One region of the Phytopseudomonas flavescens genome, then DNA from elsewhere that is predicted to be linked to it. Evidence: predicted binding sites of a transcription regulator. Region 1 holds the regulator's gene; each other region holds the start of a gene.
The links. Region 1 encodes sigma-54, which starts transcription at its own class of promoters, with help from an activator protein. Its sites were predicted from a motif close to ANTGGCATNNANNTTGCTNT; they were not measured.
Positions count from the first base shown of each region.

Region 2: a site for sigma-54 is predicted at 4,473-4,492, ahead of glnK (P-II family nitrogen regulator). Genes of this name have one in related genera too.
Region 3: a site for sigma-54 is predicted at 5,647-5,666, ahead of FHR27_RS21210 (ammonium transporter). Genes of this name have one in related genera too.

Region 1 covers NZ_JACBYV010000001.1:5,754,056-5,761,909, reverse strand. The annotation lists gene FHR27_RS25690 (MlaC/ttg2D family ABC transporter substrate-binding protein) at 1-181, opposite strand, end outside; gene mlaD (outer membrane lipid asymmetry maintenance protein MlaD) at 193-666, opposite strand; gene mlaE (lipid asymmetry maintenance ABC transporter permease subunit MlaE) at 666-1,463, opposite strand; gene FHR27_RS25675 (ATP-binding cassette domain-containing protein) at 1,463-2,272, opposite strand; gene FHR27_RS25670 (KpsF/GutQ family sugar-phosphate isomerase) at 2,521-3,495, shown strand; gene FHR27_RS25665 (KdsC family phosphatase) at 3,495-4,016, shown strand; gene lptC (LPS export ABC transporter periplasmic protein LptC) at 4,026-4,595, shown strand; gene lptA (lipopolysaccharide transport periplasmic protein LptA) at 4,582-5,124, shown strand; gene lptB (LPS export ABC transporter ATP-binding protein) at 5,127-5,852, shown strand; gene FHR27_RS25645 (RNA polymerase factor sigma-54) at 6,020-7,528, shown strand; gene hpf (ribosome hibernation-promoting factor, HPF/YfiA family) at 7,609-7,854, shown strand, end outside.
Region 2 covers NZ_JACBYV010000001.1:5,194,464-5,202,317, forward strand. The annotation lists gene FHR27_RS23190 (ABC transporter permease subunit) at 1-37, shown strand, start outside; gene FHR27_RS23195 (BCCT family transporter) at 294-2,267, opposite strand; gene FHR27_RS23200 (YifB family Mg chelatase-like AAA ATPase) at 2,484-3,974, opposite strand; gene FHR27_RS23205 (accessory factor UbiK family protein) at 4,009-4,284, opposite strand; gene glnK (P-II family nitrogen regulator) at 4,686-5,024, shown strand; gene FHR27_RS23215 (ammonium transporter) at 5,067-6,383, shown strand; gene FHR27_RS23220 (ammonium transporter) at 6,503-7,756, shown strand.
Region 3 covers NZ_JACBYV010000001.1:4,741,919-4,749,772, reverse strand. The annotation lists gene FHR27_RS21230 (aminomethyltransferase family protein) at 1-693, shown strand, start outside; gene FHR27_RS21225 (flavin-containing monooxygenase) at 773-2,143, shown strand; gene FHR27_RS21220 (DUF1989 domain-containing protein) at 2,153-4,498, shown strand; gene FHR27_RS27105 (methyl-accepting chemotaxis protein) at 4,561-5,580, shown strand; gene FHR27_RS21210 (ammonium transporter) at 5,761-7,131, shown strand; gene FHR27_RS21205 (hypothetical protein) at 7,180-7,359, shown strand; gene FHR27_RS21200 (ammonium transporter) at 7,708-7,854, shown strand, end outside.

The sequences.
Region 1 (7,854 bases):
CGTTGAGCGAGTTGTAGAACGCGTCGGGATTGCTGCGGTACTGCTCCTTGTTGGCCTTGAGATCGGCCAGCAGGGTCTCGGTGGTCTGCTGCACCACTTCATGGGCGGCAGGCGCGGCCACTGCCAGCAACGGCAGTGCGGCCAGCAGAGCGACAAGGCTGTTGCGCACGGTCTTGATCATCATCGGGTACCTCATTGGCTGTCCTGATCCCTATTGACCGAATTGAGCAGGAATTTGCCAATCAGGTCTTCGAGCACCAGAGAAGACTGGGTGTCATGGATGGTTCCGCCGTCGGCCAGCAGCTCTTCATCGCCACCGACGCTGATCCCCACGTACTTTTCACCGAGCAGCCCTGCAGTCAGGATCGACGCGGTGGAGTCCACCGGAAGATTGTCGACACTGCCGTCTAGTTCCATCGTTACGCGCCCGGTGTAGCTGTCACGATCCAGATCGATCGCCGTCACCCGACCGATGCTCACCCCCGCCATGGTCACCTTGGCGCGCATGGTGAGGCCGGCAATGTTGTCGAAGTGCGCGTAGACCTTGTAGGTGTCGACGGCGTTGCCAGGCGCCAGGCCGCTGACACGCAGAGCCAGCAGCAGCAGGGCCAGCAGGCCGGCCAGGAGAAACAGGCCGACACCGATTTCCATCGTGCGGTTTTGCATCAGAAATCTCCAAACATCAAAGCGGTCAGAATGAAATCCAGCCCCAATACGGCCAGCGAGGCATACACCACCGTACGGGTGGTGGCGCGGCTGATACCTTCGGAGGTGGGCTCGCAGTCGTAGCCCTGGAACACCGCGATCCAGGTAACGACGAAGGCGAAGACCAGGCTTTTGATTATCCCGTTGAGCACGTCTTCGCGGAACGAAACACTGTTTTGCATATTGGCCCAGAACGAGCCTTCGTAGACGCCCAGCCAGTCGACGGCGACCATCGCCCCGCCCCAGATACCGACCACGCTGAAAATCATGGTCAGCAGCGGCATGGAGATGAAGCCCGCCCACAGTCGCGGTGCGACGATGTGCTTGAGCGGGTCGACACCAATCATCGCCAGGCTCGATAGCTGCTCGGTGGATTTCATGTTGCCGATCTCGGCGGTCAGCGCGGAACCGGCTCGACCGGCGAACAGCAACGCAGTGACCACCGGCCCCAGCTCACGCAGCAGAGTCAGGGCGACCATCTGCCCGACCGCCTGCTCGGACCCGTACTTGGCGAGAATGCTGAACCCCTGCAGAGAAAGCACCATGCCGATGAACAGGCCGGAAACCACGATGATCGCGAGCGACAGCACGCCCACCGAATACAGCTGCTTGATCAGCAGTTGCAGCGAGTTGCCCGACGTACCGCGACCGAACAGCGCGCGCAGCAGAAAGATCGTCGAACGCCCCAGCGAGGCGACCACGTCGATACCCGCACGCCCGAACAGGCGTACGCGTTCGAGTGTAGATGTCCTGCGCATCAGCGCCCCCCCAGTAAATCGTCGTGGTAGCTCGGCGCTTGAAAATGAAACGGGACCGGCCCGTCTGGCGTGCCCTGCATGAATTGGCGCACCCGTGGATTCTCGGAGTCGCGCAACTCGGCAGGCGTTCCCTGCCCCAGCACCTGACTGTCACCGACCACATAGATGTAGTCGGCGATGCTCGCGGTTTCCGCCAGATCGTGGGAGACCACGATGCTGGTGATACCCAGGGCATCGTTGAGCAGACGGATCAGGCGCACCAGCACGCCCATGGCGATCGGGTCCTGGCCGACGAACGGCTCGTCGTACATCAGAATCTGCGGATCCAGGGCAATCGCCCGGGCCAGCGCGACGCGCCGCTTCATACCGCCGGACAGCTCATCGGGCATCAATTCGATGGCACCACGCAAGCCGACTGCCTGCAGTTTCATCAGGACAATGTCACGAATCATTTCTTCGGGGAGCTGGGTATGCACCCGCAACGGGAACGCCACGTTCTCGAACACGTCGAGGTCGGTGAACAACGCGCCACTCTGAAACAGCACGCCCATCTGCTTGCGCATGTCGAACAGCTCGCTGCGCGACAGGTCGGGCAGATTCAGGCCGTTGACGTGTATCTGACCCGCGCTCGGGCGCAGCTCGGCGGCTATCAGCCGCAACAAGGTGGTCTTGCCGCACCCGGAGGGGCCCATGATCCCGGTGACCTTGCCCCGCGGTATGCATATGTCGACGTTCTTGAAGATGTGCCGCTCGCCGCGTTGAAAACTGACGTTTTTCAACTCGACCGCGTACTGATTTTCGGCGCTCATCGGAACTCCATTGCGTACTGCCTTCCTAATCAGACGCCCAGCATCGGAATAAGGGCACGGCGATCGGCCATGCGGGCCAAAAATGGCAGCGGACTATAGCATTCGCGCCAATGGCCGCCAAAGCCGAGCAAGACCGACGTTCAGGCTTGTGACAGCTTTGCCACTTTTGCGCAGCGCCATGAATGATGAGTCCTGTAGTCTTTCCCGCTATAATCCCTGTCTTTTTCGTACAGCAGCCCAAGCAGAGCATGAACCAGACCCGCGACCTGATTGATTCCGCACAGCGCACCATCCGCCTCGAGATCGAGGCGGTGCAAGAGCTGCTGCCTCGTATCGACGCCGATTTCGTCAAGGCATGCGAGCTGATTCTCGCCAGCAAGGGCCGCGTGGTCGTGGTCGGCATGGGCAAATCAGGGCATATCGGCAACAAGATCGCCGCCACCCTGGCCAGCACCGGTACCACCGCATTTTTCGTGCACCCTGCCGAAGCCAGCCACGGCGACATGGGCATGATCACCCGTGACGACGTCGTGCTCGCGCTGTCCAACTCGGGCTCCACGGCCGAAATCGTCACACTGCTGCCGCTGATCAAGCGCCTCGGCATTACCCTGATCAGCATGACCGGCAACCCGGAGTCGCCGCTGTCCAAGGCTGCCGAAGTCAACCTCGACACCCGCGTAGCCAAGGAAGCCTGCCCACTCAACCTGGCGCCGACCTCTTCCACCACCGCCTCGCTGGTACTTGGCGACGCCCTGGCCATCGCGCTGCTAGAGGCCCGCGGCTTCACCGCCGAAGACTTCGCCTTCTCCCATCCGGGCGGTGCCCTGGGTCGCCGCCTGCTGCTCAAGGTCGAGAACGTCATGCACGCGGGCGAGAGCCTGCCGCAGGTCAAACGCGGCACCAGCCTGCGTGATGCATTGCTGGAAATGACCCAGAAAGGCCTGGGCATGACCGCGGTCCTTGAAAACGACGGTCGTCTGGCCGGAATCTTCACCGACGGTGACCTGCGCCGCGCCCTGGACAAAGGCATCGATGTACGTGATGCGCGCATCGACGATGTCATGACCCCGCACGGCAAGACCGCTCGGGCCGATATGCTCGCTGCCGAGGCCCTGAAGATAATGGAAGACAACAAGATCAGCGCGCTGGTGGTGATCGACACCAGTGGTTACCCGGTAGGCGCCTTCAACCTTGGTGACCTGTTGCGCGCGGGGGTCATGTGATGAACGACCTTCTGCAGCGCGCTCGCGCCATCAAACTGGCGATCTTCGACGTCGACGGCGTGCTTACCGACGGCAAGCTGTACTTTCTGGTCGACGGCAGCGAGTTCAAGACCTTCAATACCCTGGACGGCCAGGGCATCAAGATGCTGATCAATTCCGGCGTGCGCACCGCAATCATCAGCGGTCGCAAGACCCCGGTGGTCGAGCGCCGCGCTCAGAACCTGGGCATCCAGCACTTGTATCAGGGCCGTGAAGACAAACTCGACGTGCTCGACGAGCTGCTCGCCGAACTGGGCCTGAGCTACGAACAGGTGGCCTACCTGGGCGATGACCTGCCGGACCTGCCGGTGATTCGCCGTGTCGGCCTGGGCATGGCGGTAGCCAGCGCCAACGGCTTCGTGCGCGAGCACGCCCACGGCGTCACCGAAGCGCGTGGCGGCGAAGGTGCGGCCCGCGAATTCTGCGAACTGATCATGCGCGGCCAGGGCACTCTCGAAGCCGCCCAGTCCGCCTACCTTTAGGGCCTGCCGATGCTGCGCAAATTCATCACTCCCGTCCTGCTGACCTTCGGTGCACTGCTGCTGGTGGCCGCCGGGTACTGGAACATCAATCCAGACAGTTTCTCCAGCGCGCCACAGCAGAGCGGGCCGGACAATCCGATCGACTTCTACGCCGTGAATGCCCGCAGCGTGCAATACCTGCCCGACGGCAAGGTGCAGAGCGACATGACCAGCGACCGCCTGGAGCACGTGCAGAGCACCGACGTCACCCTGCTGACCGAGCCGCGCATGAATCTGTTCCGCGGCACCGAACTTCCCTGGAAGGTGCGCAGCGCCCGTGGCGAGGTAGGCCCGGATGGCGAAGAGGTCGAATTGATCGATCAGGTGCGCGTGGAGCGCACGGACGAAAAAGGCCGCCCCACTATACTCACCACCAGCCGCCTGACCGTATTCCCACAGAAGGAATATGCGCAGACCCAGCAAGCCGTTAGAATCGACGCGGCCAACGGGGTGACCACGGCACAAGGAATGAAAGCGTACTTGAATGACGGCAGGATGCTCCTGCAGTCCAACGTAAGAGGCCAGCATGAGGTTCGTTAAAACCCTCCCCCTACTTCTCAGCCTCGGCGCCACGCTCGGAAGCGCAAGCGCCTGGGCTCTGCCGAGCGACCGCGATCAACCGATCCGCGTGCAGGCCGACAGTGCTGAGCTGGACGACAAGCAAGGCGTGGCGGTGTACCGCGGCGATGTCGTCATCACTCAGGGCACCCTGAAAATCACTGGCGACACCGTCACCATCACCCAGAATGCACAGGGCGATATCGACGTGTTCACCTCGGTGGGCAAACCGGCCTACTACGAGCAGAAGCCGTCTGCCGACAAGCAGATCGTCAAGGCCTACGGCCTGACCATCCAATACTTCGCGGCCAATGAACGCATCGTGCTGATCGACCAGGCCAAGGTGGTTCAGGAAGGCAACACCTTCGAAGGCGAGAAGATCGTCTATGACACCCAGCGTCAGATCGTCAATGCCGGTCGCGCCACGGGCACCAACGTGTCGACCCCGCGCCCGCGCATCGACATGGTGATTCAGCCGCAGAAGAAACCCGCCGCCGAGCAGGGCCAATAACGATGGCAACACTGAAAGCCCAGCATCTGGCAAAAAGCTACAAGGGTCGCCAGGTCGTTCGCGACGTCAGCCTGAGCATCGAAAGCGGGCAGATCGTCGGCCTGCTCGGCCCCAACGGCGCCGGCAAAACCACCTGCTTCTACATGATCGTCGGCCTGGTTCAGGCCGATCAGGGCCGCGTGCTGATCGACGATCTCGACGTCAGCCACCAACCCATGCATGGCCGTGCTCGCGCCGGTATCGGCTACCTGCCTCAGGAAGCCTCGATCTTTCGCAAGCTGAGCGTCTCCGACAACATCATGGCGATCCTGGAAACGCGCAAGGACCTCAACCGTGCGCAGCGTCTGCAGGAGCTGGAAAGCCTGCTGCAGGAATTCCACATCACGCACATCCGCGACAACCTGGGCATGAGCCTCTCGGGTGGCGAACGCCGCCGCGTCGAAATCGCCCGCGCCCTCGCCACCTCGCCGAAATTCATCCTTCTCGATGAGCCCTTCGCCGGCGTCGACCCGATCTCGGTCGGTGACATCAAGCAAATCATTCACCACCTCAAGGCCAAAGGCATTGGCGTGCTGATCACCGACCACAACGTGCGCGAAACCCTGGATATCTGCGAAACCGCCTACATCGTCAGCGATGGTCAACTGATCGCCGAAGGCGATTCCGCTGCGATCCTGGCCAACCAGGTGGTCAAGGAAGTCTATCTGGGCCACGAATTCCGCCTGTAACGAATTTCCCGCCGATGAACGCCCAGCGCCCGCTACCCACGACAGGGTCGTAATGAAATGGTAACGGGCTCTAGGCAAAGCACTCGGATTCAGGCATATAATTTGCTTCCTAGTGGCGCTTTGGCGCCCTGTCGTGGATCGCGCACAGACGCCAGATAAGGTCTGCAATGAAACCATCGCTAGTCCTGAAAATGGGCCAGCAGCTGACGATGACACCGCAGCTGCAACAAGCCATTCGCCTGCTCCAACTGTCCACGCTGGATCTGCAACAGGAGATCCAGGAGGCACTGGAGTCGAACCCGATGCTCGAGCGTCAGGAAGAAGGCGACGACTTCGACAATTCGGACCCCATGGCCGACGGCGCGGAAAGCGCACCCACGGCGGCCGCTCAGGAAGAGAAATTTCAGGAACCAACTTTCCAGGAAAACACCCAGACCGTCGACAATCTGGAAGAAGGCGAATGGGGCGAGCGAATCCCCAGCGAACTGCCGGTCGACACGGCCTGGGAAGACGTCTATCAGACCAGCGCCAGCAGCCTGCCAAGCAATGATGACGACGAGTGGGACTTCACCACTCGCACCTCTGCCGGCGAGAGCCTGCAGAGTCACATGCTCTGGCAACTCAACCTGGCACCTATGTCCGACAAGGACCGCCTCATCGCAGTGACGCTGATCGACTGCATCAATGGTCAGGGCTACCTCGAGGAAACCCTCGAAGAAATCACCGACGCCTTCGACCCCGAACTCGATGTCGAGCTCGATGAAGTCGAAGCCGTGCTGCACCGCATCCAGCAGTTCGAGCCTTCCGGCATCGCCGCCCGCGACCTGCGCGAGTGCCTGCTTCTGCAACTGCGCCAACTGCCGGCCAATACCCCCTGGCTGAGCGAGGCCCAGCGCCTCACCAGTGACTACCTCGACCTGCTCGGCAGCCGCGACTACAGCCAGCTGATGCGCCGCATGAAGCTCAAGGAAGACGAGCTGCGCCCGGTCATCGAGCTGATTCAGAGCCTCAACCCGCGCCCCGGTTCGCAGATCGAATCGAGCGAGCCCGAGTACGTGGTGCCTGACGTGATCGTGCGCAAGCACAACGATCGCTGGCTGGTGGAACTCAACCAGGAGGCCATGCCTCGCCTGCGCGTCAACGCGCAGTACGCAGGCTTCGTGAAGCGCGCCGACTCCAGCGCCGACAACACCTTCATGCGCAATCAGTTGCAGGAAGCACGCTGGTTCATCAAGAGCCTGCAGAGCCGCAACGAAACCCTGATGAAGGTCGCGACGCAGATCGTCGAACACCAGCGCGGCTTCCTCGACTACGGCGACGAAGCCATGAAGCCGTTGGTACTGCACGACATCGCCGAAGCGGTGGGCATGCACGAATCGACCATCTCACGCGTCACCACCCAGAAGTACATGCATACACCGCGTGGCATTTACGAGCTGAAATACTTCTTCTCCAGCCACGTCAGCACCTCCGAAGGCGGCGAATGTTCGTCCACCGCGATCCGCGCGATCATCAAGAAACTGGTCGCCGCGGAAAATGCGAAAAAGCCATTGAGCGATAGCAAGATCGCTGGTTTACTGGAAGCACAGGGCATTCAAGTGGCGCGCCGCACAGTCGCCAAGTACCGTGAATCGCTCGGTATAGCGCCTTCGAGCGAACGCAAACGACTGATGTGAGCGGCCTTGTAGTAGAGCCCCAGTGTTCCTGCGGCAGGTGTATAGCCTGCCACTCACACACGGCAACAAGGAGAAGCGGTATGCAAGTCAACATCAGTGGGCACCAGCTGGATGTGACAGACGCACTACGCAGCTACATCGAGGAAAAGCTCGGACGTCTCGAGCGGCACTTCGACAAGATCACCAATGTGCAGGTCATCCTGGAGGTCGAGAAGCTCAAGCAGAAAGTCGAAGCCACCTTGCACATCGCCGGAGGCGAAGTGGTGGCCAATGCCGAGCATGAAGACATGTACGCCGCCATCGATCTACTGACCGACAAACTTGAC
Region 2 (7,854 bases), 560 kb from region 1:
GATTCATGCACGCCCAGAGGCCAAACCCGCTCACTAAGCCCGTTTGCTCGACAGACAATGCCCGCCACTGCGTCAGCAGGGCGGGCATTGTGCTTTCTGGCGGGCGTTGCGTTGCCGATGCTGTAAGAGCCGGTCTGCTGGCGAGACTCTTATCCAGAGCATCGCCGGCAAGCCGGCTCCTACTCGTCATGGTTGTCATCAGCGCGCCAGCTGGAGTCGCTCGCCGATACGAATAACAGGCCATAACGAAAACGCCCGGGCATTGGCCCGGGCGTTTTATCTTGCGTGGTACGTCAGCGGGTCAGATGCAGGAAGTGCATGTGGCGCTCATACTGGTCGAGGATATCGCCGATCACTTCTTCGCGGTTCCAGCCCATCACGTCGTAATCCTGACCGCCTTCGTCCAGGTGGACTTCGGCGCGGAAATACTTGCGCTCTTCGTTGGTGTCGTCGCGGGTGTCGCGCATCACGAAGCTTGGCTGGATCAGCGCGCGTGGGCGCACCTGATACTGGAAGTCAGCCTCGCTGCCGTGACTGACCGACAGCGTCACGCGGCCATCTTCACCGCTCTCCACGGTCGCTTCGCGGCCTTGTTTGCGCAGCTCCTCTGCAACCTGCTCGCAGGCGGGCAGGACGGTCTCGCTGATGAAGCGATTCACATGAGAACGACGTGGCAGCATGACCATGCTGCGCAGACGACGCTGCCAGCCGCCCGGGCTCGTGCTGCTGCGCGAGCTGAGGGAAACCTGATCGCGCAAGCTGCGCTTGGCCGCATCCAGCTGCAGCGCGCGCAGCAGGCCCCACATCGACGCCATCAGCGCGATCACGAAGGGCAGGGCACTGGCGATGGTCGCGGTCTGCAAGGCCTTGAGGCCGTCGGCGAGCAGCAGCGAAGCCGCCACCACCGCCATCAGCGCTGCCCAGAAGATGCGCTGCCACACCGGCGTCTGGTCTTGCCCGCCCGAGGCGAGCATATCCACCACCATGGCGCCGGAATCCGCCGAGGTGACGAAGAACACCACGATCATCAACACCGCGATCTGCGACAGGATCATCGACATCGGGAAGTGTTCGAGGAAGGCGAACAGTGCCAGAGAGCTGTCCTTGTTCACGGCCTCGGCGAGATCGGTGACGCCATCGACGAGAATCATGTGGATGGCGGTATCACCAAATACGGTCATCCACAGCAGGGTGAAGCCGGCCGGCACCACCAGCACGCCGCTGATGAACTGGCGGATGGTGCGACCGCGGGAAATCCGCGCGATGAACAGCCCCACGAACGGCGACCACGACAGCCACCAGCCCCAGTAGAACAGCGTCCAACCACCGATCCAGTCGGTCGGCTCATAGGCGTAGAGGTTGAAGGTCTTGCTGACGATCTCCGACAGATAGCCGCCGGTGTTCTGCACGAAGGTCTGCATGATGAACACGGTCGGGCCCAGGATCAGCACGACCAGCAGCAGGCCCACGGCGAGAATCATGTTCAGCTCGGAAAGGCGGCGAATGCCCTTGTCCAGGCCGCTGACCACGGAAATGGTCGCCAGCGCCATGGTGAAGACCAGCAGGCCGATCTGTACCGCGGTGGTGGTCGGCAGGCCGTACAGGTGGTTCAGGCCGGTGTTGATCTGCAGCACGCCGTAGCCCAGGGAGGTCGCCACACCGAGTACCGTGCCGATTACCGCGAAGATGTCCACGGCATGGCCGATGGGGCCGTAGATACGGTCGCCGATCAGTGGGTAGAGCGCCGAGCGCAGGGTCAGCGGCAGGTTATGTCGATAGGCGAAGTAGGCCAGGATCAGCGCGACGATGGCGTAGATCGCCCAGGCATGCAGACCCCAGTGGAAGAAGGTCAGCTTCATCGCTTCCTTCGCCGCCGTGACGGTCTGCGGGTCGCCTACCGGCGGCGCGATGAAGTGCATCACCGGCTCGGCCACGCCGAAGAACATCAGGCCGATACCCATGCCGGCGCAGAACAGCATGGAGAACCAGGTGCTGTTGTTGTATTCCGGTTCGCTGTGATCGGGGCCCAGCTTGATGTCGCCATAGCGACTCACCGCGAGGAACACCACGAAGATCAGGATCAGGGCCACGGCCAGGATATAGACCCAGCTGGCATTCTCGATGATCCAGGCCTGGGTGGCACCGAACACGCTCTGGGCGTTGTCCTTGAACACGGTGCTGTAGATCACCAGGCAGGCGATCAGAAAGGTCGAGCCGAAGAAAACCGGCGGGTTGAGGGTGGAGCGGGAAGACAGAGGTGCCTCCATTGAGCTAGCTCTCCTTGGTCGGAGTCAGTCCATGACGTATGCGCACACCCGTTGGAGCTTGGCCGGGTGGCGAGCGGATGGAGAAGCGACTCGGTTTATCGGACGGCCGCCAAAGGCGGAAGACCCGCCATTGTACATTACCGATAGTCGGGTTCTTGAAAGTGCCAGCTATCGATAGGTCCGCGTGCCGTTTCGTTCAGCTTATTTCCCTGCTCCTCAGAGGTTGGTTCGGTACTGCAGGGCTTCGGCCAGATGCTGGCGGTTGATCCCCTCCTGCGCCTGCAGATCCGCCAGGGTGCGCGCCACCTTGAGCACTCGGTGCGCAGAGCGCAGTGACAAGGTGAGGCGTTCGCAAGCGTGCTCCAGCCACTGCCGGTCGACGTCGGCCAGTGGGCAGTGTTCGCGCAGCCCCGGCAGGTCCAGGAAGGCGTTGGCGATGCCCTGGCGGCGCAGCTGGATGTCTCGCGCCGCGGCGACACGGGCTGCGGCTGTGGCGCTGGTTTCACCGCTTTCCCGGGTGGGGCCCAGCGCGGTGCTCTCGCGGGCGACGGTGATGTGCAGGTCGATACGGTCGAGCAGCGGGCCGGATAGCTTGCCGCGATAGCGCTGGATCTGCTCGGCGCTGCAGCGGCAGCGACCGCTGGGATCGCCGAGAAAGCCACAGGGGCAGGGGTTCATGGCGGCAACGAGCTGGAACCTGGCGGGGAAACTGACTTTGTCCCTTGCCCGGGCGATGACGATATGACCGCTTTCGAGGGGTTCCCTCAGCACTTCGAGGACGCGCCGATCGAACTCGGGAAGCTCGTCGAGGAACAGCACGCCGTAATGGGCAAGGGTTATCTCGCCGGGCTGTGGCCGGCTGCCACCGCCCACCAGTGCGGGGCCCGAAGCGCTGTGATGGGGATGTCTGAACGGTCTTTGTGGCCAGCTTTGCAGCGGCGTGTGGCTGGCGACGGAGCGAATCGCGGCAACCTGCAGGGCTTCCTCCTCGGTCAGGGGGGGCAACAGGCCGGGAAGGCGGCTGGCCAGCAGCGTCTTGCCAGTGCCCGGCGGGCCACTGAGCAGGAGATTGTGGCCGCCAGCGGCGGCAACCAGCAGCGCTCGCTTGGCGGCGACCTGGCCCTGCACCTCGGCCAGGTCGGGGTAGGGCAGGGCCTGGCGCAGCAGGCCCTGCGCCTGATACGGCGCCAGCGGCGTGTGGCCGTTCAGGTGAGCGACCAGTTCCAGGAGATGATCGACTGCCAGTACCGTCAGCCCGGACGCCAGGCTGGCCTCTTCGGCATTCTCTCTGGGCACCACAAGGGTGCGCCCCGCTTCCCGAGCCGCCAGGGCGGCAGGCAGGACCCCTCGCACGGCGCGTACCGTACCGGACAGCGCCAGTTCACCAAGGCATTCGAGAGGAGCCAGCGCGTCTGGCGGCAACTGACCGCTGGCGGCCAGGATGCCCAGGGCGATGGCCAGGTCGAAGCGGCCGCCGTCCTTGGGGAGATCGGCTGGTGCCAGGTTCAGGGTAATGCGCCTGGGAGGGAAATCCAGTGCGCAATTGAGGATGGCGCTGCGCACGCGATCCTTGCTTTCCTTGACCGCCGTTTCTGGCAAGCCAACCAGCGCCAGGGACGGCAAACCGTTGGCCAGATGGGCCTCTACGGTGACGGCAGGGGCGTCTACGCCGATCTGGGCGCGGCTGTGGACTATGGCCAATGACATCGATCACTCCTTGATCGTCTGCCGGCCGAGCAGGTTACTCGACCGCTGTTTGCTGCTGCGCGGGGGCGCTGCGCGACTCCATTTCCAGAACCTTGGCTTCCAGGGCCTCGAGGCGTGCACGGGTGCGGGCCAGCACGACCATCTGGCTGTCGAATTCTTCGCGGCTGACCAGATCGAGCTTGCTGAAGGTGCTTTGCAGCAGTGCCTTGAGCTGGCTTTCGATTTCACTGCGTGGCAGGGGAGTGTCGCCACTGAGCAGGCGGCTGGCCTGCGTGCTGAGGGCGTCGAGCAAAGCTTTGGGTGGCAGCATGGGAACCTTCCGAAAACGATTGAACGCAGTGTAACACGGCGATTTTTGTGACCGAGTCGACGCTATCGCACCAATATCGAGCATTGCAGGGTGCGCTTTGGCGCTGTTCTGGTGCGCCGGCACGTCGAGATATTTTCCTGCGAGCCCCTGCGCGCTCGTAACGTCCTGAAATGAGGCGGTTTGCTGGTATTGGCAAGCTTTCTGCTTAGTCGCTCATGACCCATGCACCGATGCGGTTCGGTTGTATCGTGCGGGCGGGGAATGTTTCGCCGGGAGCAGTCGGTGGTATCGGATCAGCCCTGTCTTGGCAACCGATGCATACAAAAGCCAGACACTGAGCTTAGACTTGCGACGGGGTAAGAATTCCTGGGGCAAGTCCACCTTACACGGGAGAGAGTTTCATGAAACTAGTCACTGCCATCATCAAGCCGTTCAAGCTGGACGACGTCCGCGAGTCGCTGTCGGAAATCGGGGTGCAAGGCATCACCGTGACCGAAGTGAAAGGCTTCGGTCGTCAGAAGGGTCATACCGAGCTGTACCGCGGTGCCGAATACGTCGTCGATTTCCTGCCAAAGGTGAAGATCGACGTGGCCATCGCCGACGATCAGTTGGACCGTGTCATCGAAGCAATCACCAAGGCTGCCAACACCGGCAAGATCGGTGACGGCAAGATTTTCGTCGTAAACCTGGAACAGGCGATCCGCATCCGTACCGGCGAAACCGATACCGACGCGATCTAAGCTCCGCCCCCCACCCCCCCAAATCGTCCCAGGAGTTAAATCATGACTCTGCGAAAAGTCGCAGGGCTCGGAGCCCTTTCGTCCCTGTTTTTCCCCGGCATGGCCATGGCGCAGGAAGCGACGCTGAATTCCGGTGATACAGCCTGGATGCTGACCGCTACCGCCCTTGTCCTGTTCATGACCATTCCCGGCCTGGCGCTGTTCTATGCAGGCATGGTGCGTTCCAAGAACGTTCTGTCGGTCATGATGCAGTGCTTCGCCATCACCGCTTTGATGAGCATCCTGTGGTTCGCCTACGGCTACAGCCTGGCGTTCGACACCACCGGGATGGAAGCCGGCGTGACCAACTTCAGCTCCTTCGTGGGCGGTTTGGGCAACATGTTCCTCGGCAATCTGACCAAGGAGTCGCTGACTGCCGCGTTCCCGGAAAGCGTGTTCATCACCTTCCAGATGACCTTCGCCATCATCACCCCTGCACTGATCGTCGGTGCTTTCGCCGAGCGCATGAAGTTCTCGGCGATGCTGGTGTTCATGACCGTATGGTTCACCCTTGTCTATGCGCCCATCGCGCACATGGTCTGGGGCGGCGACGGTGCCCTGATGTGGGACTGGGGCGTACTGGACTTCGCTGGCGGCACCGTGGTGCACATCAACGCCGGTATCGCCGGTCTGGTGGCGTGCATCGTGCTGGGCAAGCGCAAGGGCTTCCCGAGCGTGGCCATGGCGCCGCACAACCTCGGCTACACCCTGATCGGCGCTGCGATGCTGTGGGTAGGCTGGTTCGGCTTCAACGCCGGCTCCGCTGTCGCCGCTGACCAGACCGCTGGCATGGCCATGCTGGTCACCCAGATCGCCACCGCCGCCGCGGCACTGGGCTGGATGTTCGCCGAGTGGGTCGCCCACGGTAAACCAAGCGCTCTGGGCATCGCCTCCGGCGTGGTCGCAGGCCTGGTCGCCATCACCCCTGCTGCCGGCACCGTCGGCCCGATGGGCGCGATGATCATCGGTCTGGCTTCCGGCGTGATCTGCTTCTTCTGCGCCACCAGCCTCAAGCGCAAGCTGGGCTACGACGACTCTCTGGACGTCTTCGGCGTACACGGCGTGGGCGGCATCGTCGGCGCACTGCTGACCGGTATCTTCGCAGCACCTGCCCTGGGCGGTTTCGGCGAAGTCGAGAACATCGGCCTGCAGCTGTGGATCCAGTTCAAAGGCGTCGCCTTCACCGTGATCTACACCAGCATCGTCACTTTCGTGATCCTCAAGGTCATCGATGTCGTGATGGGCCTGCGTGTCACTGAAGAAGAAGAGTCGGTCGGCCTCGACCTGGCTCAGCACAACGAGCGTGGCTACATCCTGTAAGCATCACAGGGCCCGCTGCGTGCGGCGGGCCCAACGCACACGGAGTGCGCCCGGAGCCAACCCGGGCGCCTCGACCGCACAGCGCACAAACAAGCGCAACGGCCAGAGGTGAATAAAAAATGGACAACACAGCACTGACTGCTTTGCAGTACGGTTTCGATACCTTCTACTTCCTGATTTGTGGCGCTCTGGTGATGTGGATGGCCGCTGGCTTCGCCATGCTCGAAGCTGGCCTGGTACGTGCCAAGAACACCACCGAGATTCTCGCCAAGAACGTGGCCCTGTTCGCCATCGCCTGCATCATGTATCTGCTGATCGGCTACTACATCATGTACTCCAGCCCTGAAGGCGGCATCCTGCCGAGCTTCGGCTTTCTGATCGGCGACGAGAACAGCGTCGAGTCCGTGCTGGCCGGTGGCGAAGACGCCCCCTATTACGCCGCACGCTCGGACTTCTTCTTCCAGATCGTGTTCGCTGCCACCTGCATGTCCATCGTGTCCGGTGCCGTGGCAGAGCGCATGAAGCTTTGGTCATTCATCGCCTTCGCCATCGTCATGACCGCGATCATCTACCCGGTCCAGGGCTTCTGGAAATGGGGCGGCGGTTTCCTCGACGCAGCCGGTTTCCTGGATTTCGCGGGTTCCAGCGTCGTGCATATGGCGGGTGCCGCAGCTGCTCTGGCGGGTGTGATTCTGCTCGGTGCGCGCAAGGGCAAATACGGCGCCAATGGCCAGATCAACGCCATCCCGGGCGCCAACCTGCCGCTGGCTACCCTGGGCATGTTCATCCTGTGGATGGGCTGGTTCGGCTTCAATGGTGGCTCGCAACTGAAGATGAGCACCATCGAAGACGCCAACGCCGTGGCTCAGGTGTTCGTCAACACCAACATGGCCGCTGCCGGTGGCCTGATCGCCGCGCTGATCGTGGCGCGTATCCTGTTCGGCAAGGCCGACCTGACCATGGCCATCAACGGTGCGCTGGCCGGCCTGGTGTCGATCACCGCCGAACCGCTGACCCCGACCGCGCTGCAGGCCACCCTGATCGGGGGTGTCGGTGGGGTGCTGGTGGTGTTCTCGATCCTCGCCTTCGACAAGATCAGGATCGACGATCCGGTCGGCGCGATCTCCGTACACGGCGCGGCCGGCATCTGGGGCACCCTGGCCGTGTGCCTGACCAATGGCGAGGCGAGCCTTGGCGCGCAGCTGTTGGGTATCGCCAGCATCTTCGCCTGGGTCTTCATCGCCAGCCTGATCGTCTGGGGCATCATCAAGGCGGTGGTTGGCTTGCGGGTCTCCGAAGAAGAGGAATACGAAGGTGTCGACCTGGTCGAGTGCGGGATGGAAGCCTATCCCGAATTCACCAACAAGAAGTGATGCACAGCTGACGGGCTGCTCATCACGAAAAATGATGGTCGAACAATCGCAAAGGGCGCTCAGGCGCCCTTTGTTTTTTTCTACGGCGCGCTAGAATG
Region 3 (7,854 bases), 1.0 Mb from region 1:
CTGCAAGGCCCGGCAGCCGTGGATTTTCTCGCCGAGCACGTACCCGGCATCGGCGAGCTGCCCTACTTCCATCACCTGCAGACCCGGCTGTTCGACCGCCCGGTGATGATCTCGCGCACCGGCTACACCGGCGAGCGCGGTTACGAGATCTTCTGCAAGGCCGCCGATGCGCCGCTGATCTGGGACGGCATCCTGGAAAAAGGCCAGGGCCACGGCATCATCCCCTGCGCCTTCACCGCCCTGGACTGGCTACGCGTGGAGAGCTACCTGCTGTTCTTCCCCTATGACAACTCGCAGATGTATCCCTTCGCCGACCAGAAGGCCGGCGACACGCTGTGGGAGCTGGGCCTGGACTTCACCGTGTCGCCCGGCAAGCGCGACTTCCGGGGTGCCGCCGAGCACTACCGGCGCCAGGGCCAGGAACGCTTCAGGATCTTCGGTGTGCTGCTCGATGGCGAGCAAGCCGCCGAGGGGGGCGACAGCCTCTGGCACGAAGGGCGTCAGGTCGGCCTGATCACCTGCGCCATGTACTCGCGCCTGAGCGGACGCTCCATGGCCATCGCCCGGGTCGAACCCGATATCGCCGAGCAGGGCGTGCCGCTGCAGGTGCGCGGCAGCCTGGAGGTGAGCGCCATCGCCCATACGCTGCCCTTCGACGACCCCGAGAAGAAGAAACGTACCGCCAAGGGCTGATAAACCCGCTCCGGCTCGCTCCCAGGCGTTGCAGGGGAGCACCGAGCATCGCCACGCCTCGCCAACCGGAGAACCGAACATGAACCAACGAGTCGCCATCATCGGCGCCGGCCCGTGCGGCCTGGCCCAGTTGCGAGCCTTCCAGTCCGCCCAGGCCGATGGTGCGCAAATTCCCGAGCTGGTCTGCTTCGAGAAGCAGCCCGACTGGGGCGGCATGTGGAACTACACCTGGCGCACCGGCCTGGACGAGCACGGCGAGCCGGTGCACGGCAGCATGTACCGCTATCTGTGGTCGAACGGGCCGAAGGAGTGCCTGGAGTTCGCCGACTACAGCTTCGACGAGCATTTCGGCCGGCCCATGGGCTCCTACCCACCACGCGAGGTGCTCTGGGACTACATCAAGGGACGCGTCGAGAAAGCCGGCGTGCGGCCTTCCATCCGCTTCGATACCGTGGTGCGCGACGTCACCTTCGACGCCGCCAGCGAGCTGTTCACGGTCACCGCCCACGATCATCTGCATGACCGCACCTACAGCGAAACCTTCGACTACGTGGTGGTCGCCAGCGGCCACTTTTCCACACCCAACGTGCCTGACTTTCCCGGTTTCGAGCGCTTCGCCGGACGCGTTTTGCACGCCCACGACTTTCGCGACGCTCTGGAATTCAAGGGCAAGGACGTGCTCATCGTCGGCGCCAGCTATTCGGCCGAAGACATCGGCTCGCAGTGCTACAAGTACGGTGCCCGTTCCATCACCAGTTGCTACCGCAGCGCGCCGATGGGCTACAAATGGCCGGCCAACTGGGAGGAGCGCCCACTGCTCAGCCACGTGCAGGGCAGCACCGCGTTCTTCGCAGACGGCAGTTGCAAGCACATCGACGCCATCATCCTGTGCACCGGCTATAAGCACCACTTCCCCTTTCTGCCGGAAGCGCTGCGCCTGAAAACAGGCAATCGCTTGTGGCCGCTGAACCTCTACAAGGGTGTGTTCTGGGAGCAGAACCCGCGGCTGATCTACCTCGGCATGCAGGATCAGTGGTACAGCTTCAACATGTTCGACGCCCAGGCCTGGTACGCCCGCGACGTGATTCTCGGGCGCATCGCCCTGCCCGCCGCCGAGGGCATGCACGCTGAAAACCTGGCCTGGCGCCAGGAAGAGGAGACGCTGGAAAGCGCCCAGCAGATGTTCGAATTCCAGGGCGAATACATCCGCCAGTTGATCGCCGCAACCGACTACCCGAGCTTCGACATCGCCGAGGTCAACGCCACCTTCCTGCAGTGGAAGAAAGACAAGTACGACAACATCATGGGCTACCGCGACAAGTGCTATCGCTCACTGATCACCGGCACCCTGGCCACGCCGCATCACACCCCCTGGCTGGAGGCCCTGGATGATTCGCTGAGTGCCTACCTGGCCGACGCACCCACCGACCGCCTGAAGTCCGCCAGCTGAGGCGCTGCCATGAACCTGCCTGTGACAAGCCGCCCACTGGAGCCGGCGCTGTTCGCCCGCGCCGCAGACCTGGAACGCCACCGCGTGGCTCCTGGCGGGCTGACGGTGTTGACCCTGGAGCCGGGGGATCGCCTGGAAGTGATCGACCTCGAGGGCGACCAGCCTGCCGAACTGCTGGCCTTCACCGAGGATGGCCGCGAAGCGCTGGCGGCACTGGGCCTGCAAGCCAGCGCTGGTGCCGATGCCATCACCCACCTGCTGCACGATGGCAGCCGCGAGTCGATTCACGTCAGCAACGGGCTCACTCGTCGTGGTGTGGACTGTCGCCGCCTGCCGGCCGCCGCCCGGCTGTGGCCCGCCGCCACACCCGCAGGCTTCAGCCGCGAATTATTGGCCAGCGCTGCGCTGTGCGTGATCGTCGCCGCCCCTGGTGGGCGTAGCGCAGTGCACAGCCAGCAACGCGCCAGTGAACTCCGCGTGCTGCTGCATCGCGCCAACCCGCGCAGGCTCTGGGTGCCGCCACTTCCCGCGCCGCTGGGTGAGGTGATCGACGAATTCACCATCCACCCCGGCAGCGCACGCGACTACCTCGTCGCAGCCGGGCAGTTCGTCCAGGTGATCGACGTTGCCGGGCGCCAGTGTTCGGATTTCGTCGCCTTCGACCGCGCCGGCCTGGATGCCGGACGCGAGATCGACCTCGACCCCACCGTCACCCGGACCCTGAACGGCAACGCCTACCCGGGGCCGGGCCTGTTCAGCCGCTTCTACGACCGCGACATGCAAGCCATGCTGGAGGTGGTGCGCGATACCGTCGGCCGCCACGATACCTTCGCGCTGGCCTGTGCGGCGCGCTACTACGAGGCGCACGGCTACTTCGGCCACGCCAACTGCAGCGACAACATCAGCCGCGCCATGGCCGCTCACGGCGTAGACCCGCGCGCCGGCTGGCCGGCGATCAATTTCTTCTACAACACCGCCATCGACGCGCACCAGCACCTGACGCTGGACGAACCCTGGTCGCGCCCTGGCGATTACGTCCTGCTCAAGGCGCTGACCGATCTGGTCTGCGCCAGCAGTTCCTGCCCGGACGACATCGACCCCGCCAATGGCTGGCAGCCCACCGATATCCATATCCGCGTGTATTCCGAGAAGGAGCGTTTCAGTCTCGCCATGGCCACTCGAAAAACAGCAGATGCCGATCCGGTGCTGACCCGCGAAAGCGGCTTTCACGCCGGTACCTCGGCCCTCACCCGGCAGTTCGCCGACTACCGGGGCTTCTGGACACCGACCCGCTTCGATGGCTACGGCGCCACCGAGGAATACCACGGCTGCCGCGAACGCGTGGCGGTGATGGACCTTTCCGCGCTACGCAAATTCGAGGTGCTCGGGCCTGACGCCGAAGCGCTGCTCGACCACTGCCTGACCCGCGACGTGCGCAAGCTGGCGGTCGGTCAGGTGGTGTATTCGGCGATGTGCTTCGAGCACGGCGGCATGCTCGACGACGGCACCCTGCTGCGCCTCGGCGCCGATGCGTTTCGCTGGATCGGTGGCGAGGACTACGCCGGCATCTGGCTGCGTGAACAGGCCGCAAAACTGGGCATGAAGGTGTGGATAAAGAGCGCCTCCGAGCAGATCCACAACGTCGCGGTGCAGGGCCCGCTGAGCCGCCAACTGCTCGCGCAGATGATCTGGACGCCCGGCACCCAGCCAGCGCTGGAAGAGCTGGGCTGGTTCCGCTTTCTGGTCGGCCGCCTGGATGACTACAACGGCCCCCCCGTGATGGTGTCGCGCACCGGCTATACCGGCGAGCTGGGCTATGAAATCTGGTGCCATCCGCACGATGCGCTGCAGGTGTGGCAACGCCTGTGGCAGCTCGGTGAACCCCTGGGCCTGGTACCGCTCGGTCTCGAAGCGCTGGACATGCTGCGTATCGAAGCCGGGCTGATCTTCGCCGGTTACGAATTCGACGACCAGACCGATCCGTTCGAGGCCGGCATTGGCTTCTGTGTGCCACTCAGGAGCAAGGCGGCGGATTTCATCGGCCGCGATGCGCTGGCAAGGCGCAGCGCAGCACCCCGCCACAAGCTGGTCGGCCTGCAGCTGGAAGGCAACGAAACCGCGGCCCACGGCGACGGCGTATACAGCGGCCGGGCCCGTGTCGGCGTGATCACCAGTGCCACGCGCTCACCACTGCTGGGCCGCAACATCGCCCTGTGTCGCCTGGATGTTGGCTACTGCGAGCCGGGTACCGCCGTCGAGATAGGCAAGCTCGATGGCCAGCAGAAGCGCATTCGCGCCCAGGTCGGCGCCAGCACCGTCGCCTACGACCCGGACAAGAGCAGGGTACGGGCATAACCGAACCGCTTGTGGAAAGAGAATTGCTTGGTGATGGCCATTCGATCTCACGGAGGTGGCCCATGTGGTTCAGCAATGCATCCCGAAACCTGGCCGATGAACTCAGCCAGTGGCTCAACCGTCTGTTCGACGGCCAGCCCAGCGCGGCTGCCGCACAGCCTCATCTGCAGCGCGACGCTCGGCTGTTCAGCAGCCTGCAGCGGCTGCAGCGCGACTGGGACGAATTGCAGCGCATTCGCCAGCAGGCCGAATGCCAGGCGCCGCCGCCCTGTAGTGCAGAGGAGTACGCCGCACTCCGGGAAGACCTCGCCGAGGCCCGGGCGCAGATCGACGAACTCCTCCACGCCCGTGACGACAGCCAGCGGCGTCTGCACGAGCTGGAAGCCGAGCGCGCCCATTGGGACGAAGAACGCCAGGTCTGGGAACTGACCAAACGCACCCTGACCGAAGGCAGCTGGGCGATGAACGTGGTGGGCGGCGACCCCGACCATCCGCAGAACCTGATTCGCTGGTCAGAGCAGTTCCGCGAGCTGATCGGCTACAGCGCCCAGGAATTTCCCGATGGCTGGGACAGCTATTTCAAGGTGGTCAACGCCGATGACCTGAAACAGGTCATGCAGGCCTTCAATGCCTCGATGGTCGACACCGGCGGTGATGGCTTCTACGCCGTCGAATACCGCATGCGCCACAAGACCCGTGGCGAGGTGTGGTACCGCGAACGCGGCCGCTGCCTGCGCGATGCCCAGGGCCGCCTGCTGTATGTCACCGGCGCCGTACGCGAGATCAGCGACGAGAAGACCGCCGCCACGCTGCACCAGCGCGAACAAGCCAACATCCAGGCCACCTACACGCAGATCGCTCAGGTCGCCGGGGGGATTCGCAGCATTGCCGAGCAGACCAACCTGCTGGCCCTCAACGCCGCCATCGAAGCGGCACGGGCCGGCGATCAGGGTCGCGGCTTCGCCGTGGTCGCCGACGAAGTGCGCAATCTGGCGCGACGCACCCAGGAATCGGTGCAGCAGATTCAAGGCATGCTGCAGAAGGAGCGCTCGGGCGAACCAACTTCAGGCAACAAGCCATGAACATGAACTGAAAAAGTGCAGAAAAAGAGGCTAACGCCCGCGATAAGCCCAGCCATGGCCATTACTGATGGCACACTCATTGCTTTCTCAAAAAGAAATTTTGTTTATCAAAGATAAAGCTTTCGACTCGACCTGCCTGCGCACCACTTATTCCAATAAACCGCTTTCGAGGATTCAGTGATGGAAGAACAGAAGACCCCGCCTACGCTCGAAGAGCTGCAGGCCCTGATCGAAATGACCAACACCCTGAACATGGAGATGTTCTATTGGTGGTGTACCGCGTTGATGATCTGCATTCACGCAGGCTTTCTGTCTTACGAGATCGGCGCTTCGCGCCTGAAGAACGCCCTGGCGGCGGGCGTGAAGAACATCCTCGCGTTCGGCTTCATCGTGCCCAGCGTGTTCCTGCTCGGCTGGGCGGTCTACAACGCCTTCCCCGATGGCCTGGTACCGCGCATGGACGCCCTGATGGCCGGCATGCCGTGGAGCCAATCCATGGGCCCGAACATCCAGGACAACGCCACCGGTATTTTCTGGGGTGCATTCGCGCTGTTCGCCGCCACCACGGGTTCGATTCTTTCCGGGGCGATCATCGAGCGCGCGCGGATGAGCGCATTCATCATCATGACCATCGTGCTCGGCGGCTTTCTCTGGCTGCTGGCGGCGGCCTGGGGCTGGCACCCGGAAGGCTGGCTGACCGTCAAATGGGGCTACCATGACGTCGGCGCAGCGGGCGTGGTGCACATGATCGCCGGCTTCTTCGCCCTTGGCGTGCTGATCAACCTCGGTGCACGCATCGGCCGCTTCAACCCGGACGGCAGCGCCAACGCCATCGTCGGCCACAGCATGCCGATGAGCGTGGTCGGCCTGATGCTGATCATCGTCGGCTTCTTCGGCTTCCTCGGCGGCTGCATCATCTACAACTCGGGCGCTCAGTGGATCAACATCTACGGCCAGCCGACCAACCTCTCCGCCTTCTCCTTCAATACCCTGATGGGTTTCGCCGGCGGCCTGATCGGTGCCTACCTGACCACCCGCGAACCCTACTGGATGATGTCCGGTGGTCTGGTCGGCATCATCTCGGTGGCGCCCGGCCTGGACCTCTACCACCCCGGGCTGGCCTACCTCATCGGCATGGGCGTTTCCGCCCTGGCGCCGCTGGTCAACAACCTGCTGCTCAAGTTCAAGCTGGACGATGCCGTCGGCGCGTTCGCCGTGCACGGCTTCGGCGGTTTCGCCGGTCTGCTGATCAGCGGCATCTTCCTGGCCGGTTACCCGAACGTGAACGGCATGCCGGAGATCAGTTTCTTCGGCCAGCTCGGCGGCGCACTGGTGATGGCCGCGCTGGGCTTCTTCCCCGGCTACGGCATCTCCTACGCCCTCAACAAGGCCGGCATCCTGCGCGTGCCGGCGCATGCCGAGGAACGTGGCCTCGACCTGACCGAAGTGCCGGCCCAGGCCTATCCGGAGTGGAGCAGCATGTACGGGCAGAGCAGTACGGTGGGTGGCAACGCCGCACAGCCGCCACTGACCGCCGCCCCCGCCAAATGACCCCTGGCCGGCCGCAAGGGCGGCCGGCTCATCCCGAGGAGTATCGCCATGAGCATCACCACCTACGAAGGTGCCAGCGCTGTATTCACCTTCGCCGACAAACCCGCCATCCTGATCTTCATCAGCTTTCTGGTCGCCGCCGTCAGCCTCTACGCGCTGATCGCGACCATCATTCACGAGAAACACAGCTACGCACTGCCTGATGAAGAACTCGACAAGCTGAAATAACCCTTCGACCGGCGGCAACCGCCGCCGGTCATCCCTCGCAGCACGCCCTTGCTCTGCCCACTAAGTAGCAGCCCCACACCTTGCGCACCAGGACAATGCACGGCGCGCACCTCAGGTATTCCGCGGCCCTCAGCCAACATGTAACAAATTGTTTTGAGCTCAGTGGGTTAGCTGAAACAGCTCGGCGCGCAACGATTCTGGCAGGCCTATTGCTTTACCAGAGGGGAAGTTAATTGCCCCACAGGAATATATGTCGGTGCTTCTGCGCTGACCTTCCGCGGGGCAGCAGATCCGGTTCGCCACCGACAGCGGCCGGTTCAATCCCCCGTCGGTTGGAGGCAACAGGCAATGGTTCGGTGTTCACAGATAGGCCGCAGTATGTTGGTTTTTCCTCTGGTGCTCGCCAGCGCCGCCGCTCTCGCCGACGAGGCGGCAGCGCCGATCGACAGCGGCGACACGGCGTTCGTGGCGCTCTGCTCGCTGGTGGTACTGCTG